DNA from 2 places in the Polaribacter sp. 20A6 genome. Region 2 is predicted to be linked to the other one. Evidence: riboswitches for the same ligand, from Rfam matches in the RefSeq annotation. Region 2 holds a riboswitch; the other holds the start of a gene.
What was found. A riboswitch is a leader RNA that binds a small molecule or an ion and turns the genes downstream of it on or off. The one in region 2 is predicted to bind thiamine pyrophosphate.
Positions count from the first base shown of each region.

Region 1: it holds a riboswitch for thiamine pyrophosphate, as region 2 does, so the genes downstream of both, thiS (sulfur carrier protein ThiS) here and GQS57_RS16270 (TonB-dependent receptor) in region 2, are expected to answer to the same signal.

Region 1 covers NZ_WTPZ01000005.1:151,408-155,558, reverse strand. The annotation lists gene aroB (3-dehydroquinate synthase) at 1-40, opposite strand, end outside; gene GQS57_RS13135 (proline dehydrogenase family protein) at 129-1,292, shown strand; gene GQS57_RS13130 (LETM1 domain-containing protein) at 1,292-1,597, shown strand; TPP riboswitch at 1,685-1,779, shown strand; gene thiS (sulfur carrier protein ThiS) at 1,828-2,031, shown strand; gene thiC (phosphomethylpyrimidine synthase ThiC) at 2,081-3,940, shown strand; gene GQS57_RS13115 (thiamine phosphate synthase) at 4,103-4,151, shown strand, end outside.
Region 2 covers NZ_WTPZ01000008.1:86,773-90,923, forward strand. The annotation lists gene GQS57_RS16260 (SusC/RagA family TonB-linked outer membrane protein) at 1-736, opposite strand, end outside; gene GQS57_RS16265 (DUF2064 domain-containing protein) at 800-1,492, opposite strand; TPP riboswitch at 1,791-1,882, shown strand; gene GQS57_RS16270 (TonB-dependent receptor) at 2,003-4,151, shown strand, end outside.

The DNA.
Region 1 (4,151 bases), on a different contig from region 2:
GAAAATGAACAGGATATGTTACTGCTTTAATAGATTTCATAGGTAAATTATTAAGTGTGCAAATTAAAAATAAATTATTCAATTATTGCCATTCAAATACTATATTTGTTTTACTAAATCGATATAGTATGAATATTTTTGACAATACTGAAATTGCCTTTTCTTTAAAAACAGATTCTCAATTAGAAAGAGCTTATTTTTTGTTTAGAATGATACAGAACGAGCCGATGGTTAGAATTGGTAGTGCTGTAACAAATTTTGCATTAAAGGTACATTTACCTGTAGAAGGCTTAATACGTTCTACTGTTTTCGATCATTTTTGTGGAGGCGTAACGGAAGAAGATTGCATGCCGATTATAGACAATATGTATAATAACGGAAATGTGCATAGTGTGTTAGATTATTCTGTTGAAGGGCAAGACCAAGAAGTTAGTTTTGATGGCGCTTTAGAGAAAATATTAAAAATCATTAATTTCTGTGAAGAAAAACAGTCCATTCCGTATGCGGTTTTTAAACCATCGGGTTTTGGTCGTTTTGAATTGTATCAAAAAATATCCGAAGAAAAAACCTTAACTAAAAAAGAAGAAGAAGAATGGAATAGAGTAGAAGCTCGTTTTCATAAAGTTTGTAAAGTTGCCATTCAGAAAGACGTTCCCTTATTAATAGATGCAGAAGAAAGCTGGATGCAAAAAGCTGCAGATGAATTAATAGAAGATTTAATGGAAATCTATAATAAAGAAAAAGCCATTGTATTTAATACATTACAGATGTATAAACACGACAGAATGGACTATCTAAAAACATTGCACGCAAAAGCAAAAGAAAAAGGTTTTTATATTGGGATGAAAGTTGTTCGTGGTGCTTATATGGAAAAAGAACGTGAAAGAGCCGAAGAAAAAGGCTATGCTTCTCCAATATGTGCAGACAAACAAGCTACAGATATCAATTATGATACTGCTATTAATTACATGGTGGAACAGCCTAAAATGGCTTTATTTGCAGGGACTCATAATGAAGATAGCTCTTATTTATTAATGGATTTAGCAAAAAAACATAACATTAAAGAAAATGATAACCGCTTATGGTTTGGGCAACTATTTGGCATGAGTGATCATATTAGCTATAATTTAGCCAACCAAGGTTATAATGTGGCAAAATACTTGCCTTTTGGACCTGTTAGAGACGTTATGCCTTACTTGATAAGAAGAGCAGAAGAAAACACTTCTGTAGCCGGACAAACAAGCAGAGAGTTAAATCTGTTAAAAACAGAAAGAAAGAGAAGAAAATTATAATGACCAGCATTGAAGAAATAAAATTATTAATTTATAGAAATAAGTTAAGGCTTGCTCAAGAATTAAGGCAAAGTAAAGAAGCTGTTTTCTTAATTAAAAAAGCTACACATTCTAATTTAACACCTGTAGAAAAGGAAAAAATTAAAATTCAGTTATTAGATATTTGTAAGGCAATACCTGCTTTGGCTGTGTTTTTACTTCCTGGAGGTGCTTTGTTATTACCACTTTTAATCAAATTAATTCCAGATATTTTACCATCTGCATTTAAAGATGATTTGCCTAATGATAAAACAGAATCTTCCTAACCTGTTGTTATCTAGTTGATTATTTGATAATTGTAATTAAAAGGACTTAAAATTTAATTATCAAGAAATAATACAATACATTTGTAGAGTAAACTTTAGGAGTAGCTATTAAATTAGTTTGAGAAAAATCCTTAGAACCTGATTTGGTTAATACCAACGTAGGAAAAAGTTGCTTAGATTTAGTTATCCATAACTAGCTCTCTTTGGTTTACAGTAAATATTTATAAAATATGATTACTATAAAAGTAAACCAAGAAAATCATCAATTTTCAGAAAATTTAGCGGTTACAGAATTAATTCGTCTTTTAGAAATAAAAACGAACGGAATTGCTGTTGCTATAAATGGCAGCGTCGTTAAAAAAAGCGATTGGTCTTTGCGGTTACTTCAAAATAGTGATGAAGTTTTAATTATTAAATCCACCCAAGGAGGTTAGTAATTAGACTATTAAAAAACAAACTATTTAATTGATCTAACTAAAATTTATGAAGAGCAAAGACACCGCACCAAAACAAGACGGAATTACAAGACATCCGTTTCCTAATTCTACAAAAGTATACGTAGCAGGTAAAATCCATCCACAGATAAAAGTTGCTATGCGAGAGATTGCATTGAGTGATACGACAGATTCTATGACGAAAAAGAAAACGCCAAACGAACCTGTAACTGTCTATGATACTTCTGGGCCATATACAGATCCAAACAAAGAAATTAATATTCATGCTGGGATAGATAGAATTCGTGAACAATGGGTTTTAGATAGAAGGAACGTAGAGCAATTAGACAGTTTTTCTTCGGATTATTGCAACGAGCGTTTAAACGATAAAAGTTTAGACCATATGCGTTTTGCCTTGTTAAAAAAGCCTTTAAGAGCAAAAAAAGGACAAAACGTAACCCAATTGCATTACGCAAAACAAGGTATGATTACGCCAGAAATGGAATACATCGCAATTCGAGAAAACCAACGAATCGATGAAATGACAGAGATTAGAAAGCAGCACAAAGGCGAGCACTTTGGCGCTTCTATTCCAGATAAAATTACACCAGAATTTGTACGTAGCGAAGTAGCAAGAGGACGTGCTGTAATTCCATCAAATATCAATCATCCAGAAGCAGAACCTATGATTTTAGGGAGGAACTTCTTAGTAAAAATTAACGCAAACATTGGTAATTCTGCTGTAACATCTTCGATAGAAGAAGAGGTAGAAAAAGCAGTTTGGGCGTGTCGCTGGGGAGCAGATAATATTATGGATTTATCTACCGGAGAAAATATTCACGAAACCAGAGAATGGATTGTTCGTAATTCTCCTGTGCCAATTGGTACGGTGCCAATTTACCAAGCTTTAGAAAAAGTAAACGGAGTTGCAGAAGATTTAACGTGGGAGATTTTTAAAGATACTTTAATAGAACAAGCAGAGCAAGGTGTAGATTATTTTACCATTCACGCAGGTGTTTTGTTACGTTATGTGCCAATGACTGCAAAACGTGTTACTGGTATTGTGTCTCGTGGTGGTTCAATTATGGCAAAATGGTGTTTAGCGCATCATAAAGAGAGCTTTTTGTACACACATTTCGAAGATATTTGTGAGATTTTAAAACAATACGATGTTGCTTTTTCTTTAGGAGACGGTTTACGTCCGGGTTCTGTGGCAGATGCCAATGACGAAGCTCAGTTTGCTGAGTTAGAAACTTTGGGCGAATTAACTCAGATTGCTCGTAAGCACGAAGTTCAGTGTTTTATAGAAGGACCAGGTCACGTGCCAATGCACATGATTAAAGAAAATATGGAGAAGCAAATTGATGTTTGCGACGAGGCTCCTTTTTATACTTTAGGGCCTTTAACTACAGATATTGCACCAGGTTACGATCATATTACATCCGGAATTGGAGCCGCTATGATTGGTTGGTTTGGTTGCGCCATGTTATGTTACGTAACGCCAAAAGAGCACTTAGGTTTGCCTAATAAAGAAGACGTTCGTGTTGGTGTAGTAACTTATAAATTGGCTGCCCATGCTGCCGATTTAGCAAAAGGGCATCCAGGTTCTCAGCACCGAGATAATGCGTTGAGTATGGCGCGTTTTGAGTTCCGTTGGAATGATCAATTTAATTTAGGATTAGATCCTGAGCGTGCACTAGAATATCATGATGAAACCTTGCCTGCCGATGGTGCAAAGGTTGCTCATTTCTGTTCTATGTGCGGACCGAAATTTTGTTCTATGAAAATTTCTCAGGAAGTGAGAGACTTTGCAGCCGAAAACGACATTGTAAATAACGAGGTAATTGCAAAAGGTTTCGAAGAAAAATCGAAAGAATTTAAAGAAAAAGGGTCGGAAGTGTATTTGTAAAATAATTGGGAAGTTCCCACGCTAAAAAAAGCGTTGGCGGGCTTTCCGTTATATCTTTTGCTAGTTCTCGATACAAATTTATTCCGTTACACTGCATAAATTCACTCGAACTGACAGCAAAAGGATGCCACTGCAATCCCTAACTCAAAAAAACATAGTATTATGATAATTCTTATAGCACCAGAAAAAGATATTCCAAACGAAATAGAAA
Region 2 (4,151 bases):
AAGCCGCAGAACCAGCTCCTTTTAAAATAGAGATAGAAGCAATATCATCTGGACTAATTTCAGACGCTCCATTACCATAATCTACTTCTTGTAACGAACCGTCGTTTACTAAATCGCTTGTAATTTGCTCATTACTAATAGGCACACCATCAACAACAAATAAAGGTTGATTGGAGCTGCTTAAAGAATTCTCTCCACGAATTACAATACGAGAAGAAGATCCTACACCAGAAGAACCATTGGTAACTTTTACACCAGCAACTTGTCCTGCAAGGCTATTTACCACGTTCGTAAGCGTAACTTCTGTAAGAGCCGCAGGCTTTATAGTGGTTACGGAAGATACTAAAGATTGTTTCTCTCTTTTAATTCCTAAAGCAGTAACAACAACTTCGTTTAATATTTCTTGCTGAAATGAAGCCGGAAATAATAACAATTTAACCACCGATTCTTCATTAGAACGCACATCTACCCTATCGGAAATAGTGGTTCCGTATGTTTTATTTCCATCAAAAATAACTTGGTAACCGTTTGCAGCGGCAATGGAATTAAAAAAGGCTTTACCTACTTCGTTTGTGGTCTTTTTTGCTTCGTAACCTTGCTGATCATTCACAAGCGTAACAGTTATATTTTTAATTGGTGCTTTGGTCTCATAATCTATAACGTAGACGACAAGATCTTCTTGAGCACTTAGGCTAATAGTAAATAGCGCAAGTAACCCGAAAAATAAATTCTTCATTAGTTTGAGTTAAAATGTATGTAAAAGAATAAGTCCTGTTTTTACAGGAAATTGTACTTATAATTAATTACAAACCAATGGAGGTCCTTTATTGTATAGGTGGTTTAAAGAAGCTTCTTTAAATTTTTGAAGAATGTATTTGCTTACTTTTAAAATTACTACTTGTAGGTTTTGTAATAATTTAAGTGCTTTTACTTTTAGAAAAGAAAGTGACGCAATGTTTTTAGAAATATCTAATTCTTCATCTAAATCGTATAAATAAGGAAGTGTAGCAGTTGCTATTTCTTTTTCTGATAAAAGTGTTTTTAATTCTTTATATAATGTTGATGATTCCCAAGGAAGTGAAAGAAATTCTGAGGCTTTAAATTGATCTTTACGTAAACCTAAAAGATAAAAACCACCATCGTAAGATGGACCAACAGGAATTTGATTGTTTTCTACGGATTCTATGGCAGCACGAAGATGCTTTTTTTCTAAACCTAAAGTATCGTTACCAACCGTTATAACATTATTATACCCTTTTTTAAAAATGTCTGAAACGGTATTTACATAACGTTCGCCAAAATTATTTCCTTTTTGATCTTTCTCTGTATAATGAAAATAGTCTACGCCTAAAGAACTAACTTTTTCTTTAATTAAAGCATTCAATTTGCTAGCCGTATCCTTTTTTTGAAGGAAAGGCTTACGTAAATTTTCGGCTTCTTGCGAAAGCGAAAAGATAAGAATAGCAGTTTTAGAATGTTTTAAATTGATCAAAAGTTTATTTTAAATTTTAGCAGTCGTAATATAATAGTTCAAATTACAAAAGCTAAAATAATATTTAATCTATAAGCTACTCATTTTTAGGTAAAACATTTTTTATTTTAAATTTTATTTTAGGAAATGTAATTGTATTTAGAAAATACTAAAACTTGGCAAATAGACTTAGCCCTGATTGCAGCGACATCCTTTTTTTGTTTTTCACAAAAAAAGATACAGCGAAAAGCAGGAAATAGCTTCAAAAAAAAATGCTTTTGTTATTCTTTATGTCAAAAAACTGAGGTAATTTTGCAACGTTCTCATAAAGGGGTGCTTTAAAAAGCTGAGATCATACCCAATGAACCTAGAACAGGTAATGCTGTTTAGGGACTTATAAAAGTCGATTCGGAGAAAAATGGAGTAATCTTAAAAGGATTGTTTCGTTTATTTTTTTCTGCAAGACTATTAATTATTCAATAATAAATACAAGAATAATTACCTCTTTTTATTCGTTTTAAAATTTTTAAAATGAAAAAAATTACCTTTTTTTTATTCTTGTTTGTAAGCTTACTTGCAAACGCCCAAACATTTACACTTAACGGAAAAGTGGTAGATGAAAACAACGATTCTTTACCAGGAGCAACTATTTTGGTAAAAGAAAACAATAAAGGAACTGCTACAGATTTTAATGGAAAGTTTAACGTAAATCTTGTAAAAGGAACCTACACAATTATGGTTTCGTTTGTTGGTTACAACACGGTTTCTAAAGAAATTTCTTTAACCAAAGATGATAAAATTGAGTTTTCTTTAATGCCAAATTCTACCGTTTTAGAAGAGGTTTTGGTTTCTGCAGTAAGAGTAAATGCAGATGTGCCTGTTACGTTTTCTAACCTTTCTAAAAAGGAAATTGCAAAACGTAATTTGGGTCAAGATATTCCTATTCTATTAAATTATATGCCTTCTGTGGTTTCATCGTCAGATGCTGGTGCTGGAGTTGGTTATACCTACATGAGCGTGCGTGGTTCTAACGGAGAAAGAATTAATGTTACCGTAAACGGAATACCTTATAACGATGCTGAGAGTCATGGTTCTTTTTGGGTAAATTTAAGTGATTTTGCTTCTTCTACAGAAAACTTACAACTGCAACGTGGTGTAGGTACGTCTACAAATGGTTCTGGTGCTTTTGGTGCGAGTTTAAATATTTTAACGGATGCGGTTTCTGATGAAGCTTCTGCAGAAATATCGAACTCTTTTGGTTCTTACGGAACCAGAAAACATACGGTAAAGTTTAGTAGCGGTATGTTAAATGACCATATAGAAATTGCCGGACGCTTGTCTAACATTAAATCTGATGGTTATGTAGACCGTGCTTCTGCCGATTTAAAATCGTACTATTTACAAGGTAGTTATACGGATGAAAATACATTGATAAAAGCGATTGCTTTTGGAGGAAAAGAAGTTACGTACCAAGCTTGGGAAGGTTTAACAGCAGATCAACTAAAAGAAGATAGAAGACAGAACCCTTATACGTACGAAAATGAGGTAGATGATTATGACCAAAACCATTATCAGTTGCATTGGAACGAGAAATTAAATAAAAATTGGTCTACAACTTTAGGGTTAAACTACACAAAAGGTGCTGGTTTTTTTGAGCAATATAAGGAAGAAAAAGATGCTGAAGATTATGGTAATTTAATTGTTGATGGAACGGATGTTATTGTAAGACGTTGGTTAAAAAATGATTTTTATGTAGTAAACTTTAATACAAATTACAAAACAGATAAACTGAATTTAATTTCTGGAATTTCTTATTCTAATTATTCTGGAGATCATTTTGGTGAAGTAATTTGGGGAGAAGATTTAGCACCAAACGTAAATATTAGAGATCGTTATTATTTTTCTGATGCTAAAAAAACAGATTTTTCAATATTTGCAAAAGCAACTTTTGATATTAGTGAGAAACTGTCTGGTTATGCAGATTTACAAGGTCGTTTTGTTAATTATAAAACCAAAGGAATTACAAACGATATTGTGCCTATTGATGTAGATGCAGATTTTAACTTCTTTAACCCAAAGATTGGTTTAACCTATAAAATTAACAACGATAATAGTTTATATACTTCTTTTGCTGTTGCTAATAGAGAACCGAATAGAAACGATTTTGAAGGTGGAGTTACCACACACGAAACTTTAAATGATTTAGAATTTGGTTATCGTTTAAAAAAGGAAATCATTAAATTAAACACCAACATCTATTATATGGATTATAAGAATCAGTTGGTTTTAACTGGTGCTTTAGATGATGTTGGAGCGCCAATAAGAGCAACCTCTGGTAATAGTTATCGTTTAGGTTTAGAAATTGATGCAGATATTACTTTAAGTGATGAGTTTTCTATAAAACCAAATATGGCTTTTAGCACCAATAAAAATAAAGGATTTGTTGCAAATATAGATGGAGATTTACAAGATTTAGGAAACACAGATTTATCATTTTCTCCAAATGTAGTTATTGGAAACATGTACGTTTTTAGTCCTACGGATAATATACAGGTATCTTTTTTATCTAAATATGTTGGTAAACAAGTAATGAGCAACTTTGGTAGCCAAATTTCTGATAACGATGTTTTAGATAGTTATTTTACTTCTGATTTAAATATTGTTTATCAAATAAACACAA